Regions from separate parts of the Lactobacillus sp. W8172 genome, predicted to be linked through region 2. Evidence: predicted binding sites of a transcription regulator. Region 2 holds the regulator's gene; each other region holds the start of a gene.
What was found. The regulator NrdR, encoded in region 2, represses ribonucleotide reductase genes. The targets are predictions, from matches to a motif close to ACACNATATATNGTGT.

Region 1 (3,211 bases), on a different contig from region 2:
CAAGTCTAAGTTAACAACACCGGGCTCACCGTTTTCTCTAATACCAGCGGCAATTGGTTCGTATCCATCGAATTTAGCGTCAATCGCAACACTATTGTTTGAAGCCCAACGGTGGTGGTAAAGCTTATCTTTATCTTGTTTCATTGTGATGAAATCTTGGTCGTCGTTAGAGCCTAATGCTAATTCAGCGGACCGTCTAACATTTCCTGCAACAACAGTTTTACCGATTAAGTTGCAAATGTCTGTACCATCAACTGAGGTGATTTTTGTACCAACACGGTTATTGATAATGTCGTTAATCTCAAACAGCATTTCAACCAACGGCATTGGGCCAGAAGCAGTACCACCAAAACCGTGAATTTTTGCACCGTAGGGACGAATACTACTGATATCTAAAACCAACTTCTGTTTATTTTCAGGATTAGTCTCCTTAAAGTGCATATCGATTAAACGAGCATTAGCTAAAACCCAGCCTTCACGTGTGTCGGGCAAATCATAATAGATATAGTCATCTGAATTCTGATTTTGTTTTATCCACTCACTTTTATCAGTTGCTCCAAGCTTAACGGAGTCGTCATAAGAAGCACTAGCCTTGTCAATTACAATCGTTAAATCGATTTTATTATCAACTGAGGGAATTTTTTGAATATTGTCCTGAACGACAGAAAAGCCAACGCCGCCACCTTTCATCAATTGGTCAAAAACAAAAGAAAATGGCATCGAAAGAGCTTCTTGATTTTTGTCCAAATAGTCAGGCACGATATGACTATCACCATATTTCTGTGGTTTGATAGCAATAAACCAGCAATTGTTTAAGGAATCACCATTACGTCTTTGGTAATCAGTCCCAGAAACCCACAAATTCCGTCCTGACGGAGTAGAAGCAAGGCCATAAACAAGCTTGAATAAATGCTTAGCTTCGTCTGTCAGTTCCTCAACCACATCTTCAGAAGGCGAATCCGTTAAGCGTGGATCAAGGTTAATGTTGCCTTCCACAACACGCTTTACTGTTTCGTCCCATTCTTCAGCGCGATTATATTCAGGAAGCCAGCGTGCATAAGTCCGCTTGTACGTGACCCAGCCAAGTTCTCCCCAGTGAGGCGAAACATTTTGTTTCACTTGATCAATATAAGCCTGATCCAAGCTTATTCTTGCATTTTTCATATACAAAATATCTCCTCATAAAATAACACTTTGATTCACAAACACATCATGTATGGTGTCTAAAAAGACTATAACACAATATCTTGTATTTACCAGCGGATATGCAGCAGTCAAATCCGAACAAAAAAAGATGATTTAAGGCAGCAGTAGGAGAAAAAGATTTTCAAAAAAATCATATAGCAATCAGCGTATAGAAAAAGCACAATAAACTAAAAAAGCTTATTGTGCTTCAAAAAGACTAATAAAAAAGAGTTAACGACCAATTGCTGTGAAGAGCAGGAGAAGTATTCCTCCCAAAATAGCAAAGGGAATTAGTAAATGAATAAAGAAAATGAAGATTAAACCGCATGCCAGTATAAATAATAAAATTTTAATTATCCCAACACCTAGTTTAGCCAGTGCCCAGATCAATGCAAAAATTAGTAATAAAGTAAGCATACTAGTATTTCCTCCTGATTTATTTGGTAAGCAATTATACCTCAAGCGCATTTACTTAAAATGAGTTTTACCTAAATTTAACAAAAAGATAATTATGTTTTTTATGAATAATTTACTGGTATAATATTTTTCCGTAGCAGTATTTATTTCCCGGGAAATAATTGGAAAGGATGAAGAATACTTGCGTTTTAGACAAATTATTTTTGATGTAGATGACACACTAATCGATTTCGCGGATACGGAGAATTTCGCGCTCCATCGCCTTTTTAACGCGCATCACTGGCCACTAACAGAGGACTTGCAGCGCCGTTATCACTCATATAATCAAAGCTTATGGCGTCAACTTGAAACTGGTACATTAACATATGATCAATTGAGTGAAATGGTTTTTCATAATTTTATCAAAGAAAACTATCATATTAATGTTGATGGACTTACCGTTATGGATGAATATCGTTCATATTTTGGTCAAGCTTACAAGTTATTACCTGGTGTAGAGGATACGCTTCGCTTTGCAAAAAAAAGTGGGTATGAGTTGACCATTTTGAGTAATGGTGAAGCCTATATGCAGCGCCACCGCTTGGAGCTAGCTGGAATTAAGAGTTATTTTGATTTAATTGTTACTTCTGAAGAAGCAGGTTATTCAAAACCTGATGCTCGAATTTTTGATTACTTTTTTGACCGGGCGGAATATGACCCTGAAGAAACGGTCTTTTTTGGTGATGGTTTACAATCAGACATTTTAGGTGCAGAAAACTATGGTTTTAGCAGTGTCTGGTATAACCATCGCAGACGGAAAAATAACATGAATTTACACCCTTTATATGAAGTGAAAACATATCCCGAATTTGTCAAGCTGTTAAGAAATGATTTTGAAAGATTTAATTAGCAATTTGGTAAATTTGATGTAATAAATCTCCGATACAATGTAAAAGAGGTGAAAATAATGACTAAAAAAATCAGTTCTTTAAATGACAGATATTTTTTAAATAACGGTGCGAAAATGCCCACTATAGGTTTCGGAACGTGGCAAACACCAGATGGCGATGTTGCCAAAAAATCCGTTATTGATGCAATTAATTCGGGGTACCGTTTGATTGATACTGCTGCCGCTTACGGCAACGAAGAGAGTGTCGGTAAGGGCATTAAAGAAAGTGATATTAACCGTTATGATTTATTTGTTACAACTAAATTGTGGAATGATAAGCATGGCTACCGGGAAACAATTCAAGCAATTGACGAAAGTTTAGAAAAATTAGGGTTAGATTATCTCGATCTGTACTTAATTCACTGGCCAAATCCAAAAGCAGTGCGTGATCACTGGGCAGAATTAAACGCAGAGAGTTGGCGCGCAATGGAAGATCAGTACAAGGCGGGAAAGCTTCGTGCGATTGGGGTTTCAAACTTTAGACGTGAACATATGGATGAATTACTAAAAACCGCTTCTGTTCGTCCAGCAGTCAATCAAATCTACTTAAATCCGAGTGATATGCAAGAAGAAGTTGTATCATATAATAATGAACTTGACATTTTAAGTGAAGCATATAGTCCATTAGGAACAGGTGGCTTAATAGGAAATAAAACTGTTGGTGAAGTGGCTGAGCATTAT
Region 2 (3,211 bases):
TCAATCATTTCATCCGTTATTTTGTCCTGATGAGCGCTAATGAACTGACTGACAGCCGGTTCAGCTAAAACTTGTTGCCTAATCTGAGCTGGATCAATTTTTTTAGCTGCTGGATGATTCTTTCCAGAAATAAATTTATTAATCGGTTCCATAGATTCACCTACTTCATGCCATTTTGGTCTTCAAAGTTCTTGAAAAAGTTCTTTAAATCTGCCGAAGAAACGTCTGATTTAACTGTAGCTTTTTTCTTGCTCCAGTCCGTTGCCTTTTCAACCCTTTTCGCCTGACTATAACGAGGATATTTCCCTTTATTTTGCTCACGTTTACTCATATAGTCAAGTGCTTGCTCACCCGTCTTCACACCGTGCTGCAACCAATCATGCAGGATTTTATTCGCTAAACGATAGGAAATATTCGGTGCGCTTTTTAGACAAGCGTAGGTCAAAAGATTCAGCAATTCAGCTGGTATCCCTTTTTCATTGTATAAACTGTCAAGGACATGATATTCGCTTGCATCAACATAATCATGACGCTCAGTTTTTAGATAATATAAAAACTGAGCTGGAGATTTACTCTTAGCAAGTTGTAAAAGTTTTTGTTCTTGTTCACTAAAATGCGTATTTGAAGGACTGGTTTCTTCAGCACGCGTGACTCTTTTAAGTTGATCACGTGTTGTTTGGGCATGAATACTGTTTGCGATTGTTTTTTTGATTAAAGACATATCAAGCTGATAGTCACCGTGTAAACACGATAAAGCCTCATCAACAAATTCTTGTTCGGACAAACCATAGGTGCGCATAACGGCCCGAATTGCTTCGCGGTTGCGATCAATTTCTGTCTCCGGAATCTGATAAATCTCAAACTGCTGCTTCATAAAATCCCAGTCAATCTTGTCATCTTGTTTGATACTTGCCTGAACAGGTTTAGGAATCTGGTTTTCTTGAGCAGCCTGTTTCACTTCAATTGAAGGTTCAATTGCTTCTTGATCAGGTAAGCGAAAGACATCCATGAATGAGGCCGAAACATCAGTTGCAGTTGTTAAGCCATTAGGTTGGTTTAAGTTCTGACTAGCTTCTTGCGCAAAGACATGACTCAATTTTTGAAATGCGCTGATACCAATTTTTTCTTTAAGCAAACTGGCTAAAAGAGGTGTGGCAAAAAATTCATTACTACTTGGAACCTTTGCTAGCTGAAAAACTAGTACCTTACCCATAATTTCATTTTCAATCATGCGTGTTTGAATCAAACCAGTACCTTCAAGCTTATGCAACGCAGTAAAAAGACTTTTAAGGTTGCAATCAAGCTGTTCTTGTAACGCGTATAAGCCAGTTGAATCAGATAGCATTGCACCAGAATTATAATCTTCATTCAGACTAAGGTACATGGAAAGAGCTAGAGAGCCAATTAAAGGCTGATAAAGCTTTACTAAAATGCGAAGATCAGCTGGATATAGGTCAATATGATTAGCAATAAAAAAGGGGTGTTTGGGATTATCTGTCTCAAACATTTCTAATTTCCTTTCTCTCTTTTAGCAATCATATCCTCCATTGTCTTCATAAAACTCGACATATCTTTAAATTCGCGATAAATCGACGCAAAACGAATATAAGCAACATCATCTAGTTCAGCTAATTCATCCATTACCAACTGACCAATTTTTTTCGAAGATATTTCACTTACACCTTGCTGTCTAACCTTGTTTTCAACGTGATCAACTAGTTCTTCAAATTGTGCACTGGTAATTGGACGCTTTTGTCCAGCTGCCATTACACCATGCAGAATCTTTTTACGATTAAACGGCTCTCTAGTATTATCATTCTTAATTACTAATAATGGCGTTGTTTCAATTCGCTCAAAAGTAGTAAAGCGAAAGCCACAGTTTTCACATTCTCTTCTGCGTCTAATTGCGCGATTTTCATCACTTGGACGCGAATCGATTACACGTGAGGCATTTTGCCGACAATTAGGACATTCCATCTTAGTCCTCCTCTTTTAGTTCACATAGCAGGTTTGCTAATTTAGTTTCTAGCTCTTTTATTGTACCAGTATTTGTGATGACATAATCTGCTAATTTTTCCTTTTGCGATAGTGGCATCTGTGTTTTTATTCTATTTAAAGCCTCAGTTTTATTTAGGCGATCACGTGTCATTAATCGCTGCAATTGCAACTCCTCTGGAACCGCAATTAACAAGGTTTTATCGCAATAATCTTTTACTTTAGTTTCAAATAGCAAAGGTGCATCTACAATAACTACTGGTTTCTTTAAAAGTTTATTTTGCGTAATTTTATCTTCAATTTCGCTAAAAATCAATGGATGTGTTATCTGGTTAAGCACATTTAACTTACTTTGATCATTAAAAACAATTTGTCCTAACTTTTTGCGATTAAGTGTACGATCAGAATTTAAAATATCTTGGCCAAAGTAACTAATCACTTTTTTATAGCCTAACTGACCAATATTTAAAATGTCATGTGCAATCACATCGCTGTCAATAACAGGTAAATTGCGCTTAAGGAAAAAAGCATCTGCCGTGCTTTTTCCACTTGCAATTCCACCTGTTAAGCCAAGTACTAAAGTCATTTATAAATTACCTGACAGTGGGGACAAAATGTAGTCCCTCGGCCCGAAACTTTTATTTTTTCTAATGGTGTGTCACAACGAACGCATGGCTCTCCCTTATGACCATAAACTTTGAGCATTTCCTGAAAACCACCGGTTTTTCCATTAGCATCAAGGTATGTATGAACCGTAGTTCCTCGTTCTTCAATCGCTAATTCAATTAAAGAATTAATGTTATCGTGAAGCTGCTTGATTTTTGTTTTGGGAAGAGCATTGGCCATACTTAAAGGATGAATTTTGGTTTCCCATAAAACTTCATCAACATAGATATTACCTAGTCCGGCAACCACTGACTGATCAAGAAGCGTATTCTTAATACTCTTTTTCTTGCGCGCAAGTCCCCTAGTAAAAGCAGCAACTGTAAAATCGGGGGAATTAGGTTCTGGTCCCAGTTTACTGATACCAGTTACTTCTTTTTCCGTTCCAGTTTTAACTAACTGCATTCTACCGAATTTACGAACATCGTTATATCTCAAAGCTGAGCCATCGGTAAAAACAAACTGAACATGATCATGCTTATCTTTTTTCGTATTTTCTTTAACTAAGCGATACTTGCCTTCCATGCGCAAATGAGAAACTACCGTCAAATTC
Region 3 (3,211 bases), on a different contig from region 2:
CATCGCTTTTTTGTGCCACTAACATTTCGTGTTAGCGCTGTATATAAACAGGTGCATATCACTAACGCTAACAAAATAATCCGTATTATGATTAGGTTAGAGCATGAGAGGATGTGATAAATTGAAACGAAGTAAAAAATGGTTACTGGTAGTTTTTCTGCTTTTACTACTGCCTCTGCCAATTTATCTCTTATGGGAAACTAGCGGTTTTTGGCAAAAGTATTTAAGGCTTAGCATCCCCAAAATGGGTACATTAAATCCCATTTTCGAATGGTATCTAATCGGTGCTAGTGCCATTGTTCTTTTGGCTTTAATCATTAGTTTATTAATCATTCTATTCTGGCCAATTCAGCGCTACTTCACCTTAATTCATAAGCGCGATGGACAAGTCAGAGTTAATAGTAAGGCGATTAACGGTTACGTCATGAATTCTTTATCTGAATTACCTTTTATCAATAAGGCAAAAGTTGATTCTAAGCTTACTAATCATAAAATCAAAATCAGGATTAGTGGCAATTTAGGACATGGCGACAACGTTAACGCTGTTCTTGAGCAATACCTTGAAGAGCTTAAAGGTAATCTTAGTCAACTTTTGGGAATCGAGCAGAAACCAAAAATCAAAATTAAGTTTGTTAACTATCAAAACTCTGATAAGCCCGAGACACGCGTTCAATAAAGGAGGCAAAAATGAATAAATTTTTGCAGGAACACCTCCCAGAAATATGCGGTGCAGTAATCGGCTTGTTACTAGCATTTTGTTTTTTGGGATTAGGCTTTTTTAAAACTATTTTTGTCATTATATTACTAGCATTAGGCTTTCTAGCTGGGCATTATTGGCCCCTGTTAAAAAGCTTGGTAAATAAACAGCAACATTAAATGAAAGGAATTTAATCATTATGGTACAAAATAACAACAACTCAAAACAAGAAGTTAAAGGCGACTTAACATATGACTCTAAAGTAATCCAAAAGATTGTCGGCATTGCTTTGGCAGACGTTAAAGGACTATTAACTGTTAATGGCGGCTTCTTCTCTAACTTAGCTGATAAGATTGTTAACAGTGATGACGTAACTAATGGTGTTAACGTCGAAGTCGGTAAAAAGCAAGTTGCCGTCGACATTGAAATCGTTGCAGAATATGGCACTAACATTCCTAAACTTTATGACGAAATTAGACAAAAGATTTATGACAAGGTTAAAGAAATGACAGGCTTGGATACTGTTGAAGTTAACGTTACAGTAGTCGATATCAAGACTAAGGAAGAACATGAAAAGGACTCTGTCAGCTTGCAAGATCGTCTAACCGGTGCCACTCAAGACGCCAAAGAAAAGATTGACGAACAAAAAGATAAGGCTGAAGATAAAAAAGAAGAAAAGAAAGAAGATCGCGTTAAGTAGCGCATCTTAACCAACCTATTCAAAAAGTGAAGTGTTTCAAACTATGCACTTCACTTTTTGTTTTACTTTAGTTTCACGTGTAACACTCCTTAAATCTTTTTATCTTGAAAATATATATTTACATATCTTTATCAAACTATAAGCAAATTTTTTATTCTGCACTATGCAAAATCACTTGACATTTTTGCCCCAATGCAAATTAAATTTCTTCTTGTTTACCACTATATCTCGTATTAAACTAGATATTAATCTATATATTGTATTTAAGAAAGAGCGTGATTCAAGTTATTGTTTTAAGCGGGCCTATTGGAGCCGGTAAATCCAGTTTAACCAGTATTTTAGCTGAACATTTAGGAACTCAAGCCTTTTATGAAGGCGTTGATAGTAATCCGGTTCTTCCTTTATATTACCAGGACATGAAACGGTACACTTTTTTACTTAACATCTATCTACTTAACCACCGGTTAGCGCAAATCAATCAAGCAGTTAAAGAGAAAAACAGTGTTTCTGACCGTTCTATTTACGAAGATGCCCTCTTTTTCCAAATGAATGCGGAAAGCAACGTCGCTGATCCTACTGAATTTAAGATTTACGACAGTTTACTTGAAAACATGATGGAAGATACCCCAGGAAATCCTAGTAAAAAACCTGATCTCTTGATTTATATCCGTGTGTCACTAGATACCATGCTAAAACGAATCGAGAAGCGTGGTCGGTCTTATGAGCAAATCTCGACTGATCCCAGTTTAAAAGATTACTATGCGCGCTTAATTCGCTATTATGAGCCTTGGTACGAAAAGTATGATGCCTCACCTAAGATTGTAATTGACGGTGACAAGTATGACTTTATCGGTGATGAAGACGCTAAAAAGGAAGTTTTAAGCCAGATAGATAGCAAGCTGCGTGAAATTGGCAGTCTAGAATAAGAAGGAACGTGATGACAGTTATTGTTTTAAGTGGCCCTATTGGAGCCGGTAAATCCAGTTTAACCAGTATTTTAGCCAAATATTTAGGAACTAAGCCATTTTACGAAAGTGTTGACGATAATCCAGTCTTACCACTTTTTTACGCTGATCCTAAAAAGTATGCGTTTCTGCTTCAGGTGTTTTTCCTTAATACACGTTTTCGCAGCATTAAGGACGCATTAACCGACGATAATAACGTGCTTGATCGTTCTATCTATGAAGATGCACTCTTCTTCCAAATGAATGCCGATATTGGACGTGCAACTAAAGAAGAAGTTGACACTTACTATGAGCTTTTAAACAATATGATGAATGAGCTCAAAAATATGCCAAAAAAGAACCCTGATTTGCTCGTCCATATCAATGTTTCATACGAGACGATGCTTAAACGTATTCAAAAGCGTGGTCGCCCGTACGAACAGCTTAGTTATGATTCAACGCTTGAAGATTATTACAAACGACTATTACGTTATTATAAGCCTTGGTATGAAAAATATGATTATTCACCTAAAATGGAAATTAATGGTGATGAGCTTGATTTTATGACCAATGAACATGATCGTGAGATTGTTTTAAATCAAATTGTCGATAAATTAAAAGAGATTGGTAAATTACCTGAATCATGGGATAAACCACCTAAGGTCGAACTTGATGCATAATCAGTAAAGCAATCAACTTGCATATAGTAGTGAAAAGCCGCTTTTAGATATTTAGTCTAAAAAACGGCTTTTTGTTTTGTTAAATTTCTTGCTGAGCAGTCTAAAATAACTTTTTACACTATTCCCATTTTATTATTAAAAAAATATGTGCTATTCTGTCATAAATGTAATTTTTTGCTCATTATTTTAG

Region 1: a site for NrdR is predicted at 1,238-1,253, ahead of nrdJ (ribonucleoside-triphosphate reductase, adenosylcobalamin-dependent). Genes of this name have one in related genera too.
Region 3: a site for NrdR is predicted at 1,616-1,631, ahead of H3R21_RS05255 (deoxynucleoside kinase). Genes of this name have one in related genera too.

What each region holds. Positions count from the first base shown of each region.
Region 1 is NZ_JACFPG010000003.1:182,246-185,456, forward strand. Features, by position in the region: gene nrdJ (ribonucleoside-triphosphate reductase, adenosylcobalamin-dependent) at 1-1,164, opposite strand, end outside; gene H3R21_RS05665 (hypothetical protein) at 1,417-1,602, opposite strand; gene H3R21_RS05670 (YjjG family noncanonical pyrimidine nucleotidase) at 1,784-2,491, shown strand; gene H3R21_RS05675 (aldo/keto reductase) at 2,549-3,211, shown strand, end outside.
Region 2 is NZ_JACFPG010000001.1:57,221-60,431, reverse strand. Features, by position in the region: gene dnaI (primosomal protein DnaI) at 1-152, opposite strand, end outside; gene H3R21_RS00280 (DnaD domain protein) at 161-1,507, opposite strand; gene nrdR (transcriptional regulator NrdR) at 1,510-1,977, opposite strand; gene coaE (dephospho-CoA kinase) at 1,979-2,581, opposite strand; gene mutM (DNA-formamidopyrimidine glycosylase) at 2,578-3,211, opposite strand, start outside.
Region 3 is NZ_JACFPG010000003.1:98,057-101,267, forward strand. Features, by position in the region: gene amaP (alkaline shock response membrane anchor protein AmaP) at 122-676, shown strand; gene H3R21_RS05245 (DUF2273 domain-containing protein) at 688-876, shown strand; gene H3R21_RS05250 (Asp23/Gls24 family envelope stress response protein) at 897-1,397, shown strand; gene H3R21_RS05255 (deoxynucleoside kinase) at 1,673-2,323, shown strand; gene H3R21_RS05260 (deoxynucleoside kinase) at 2,335-3,021, shown strand.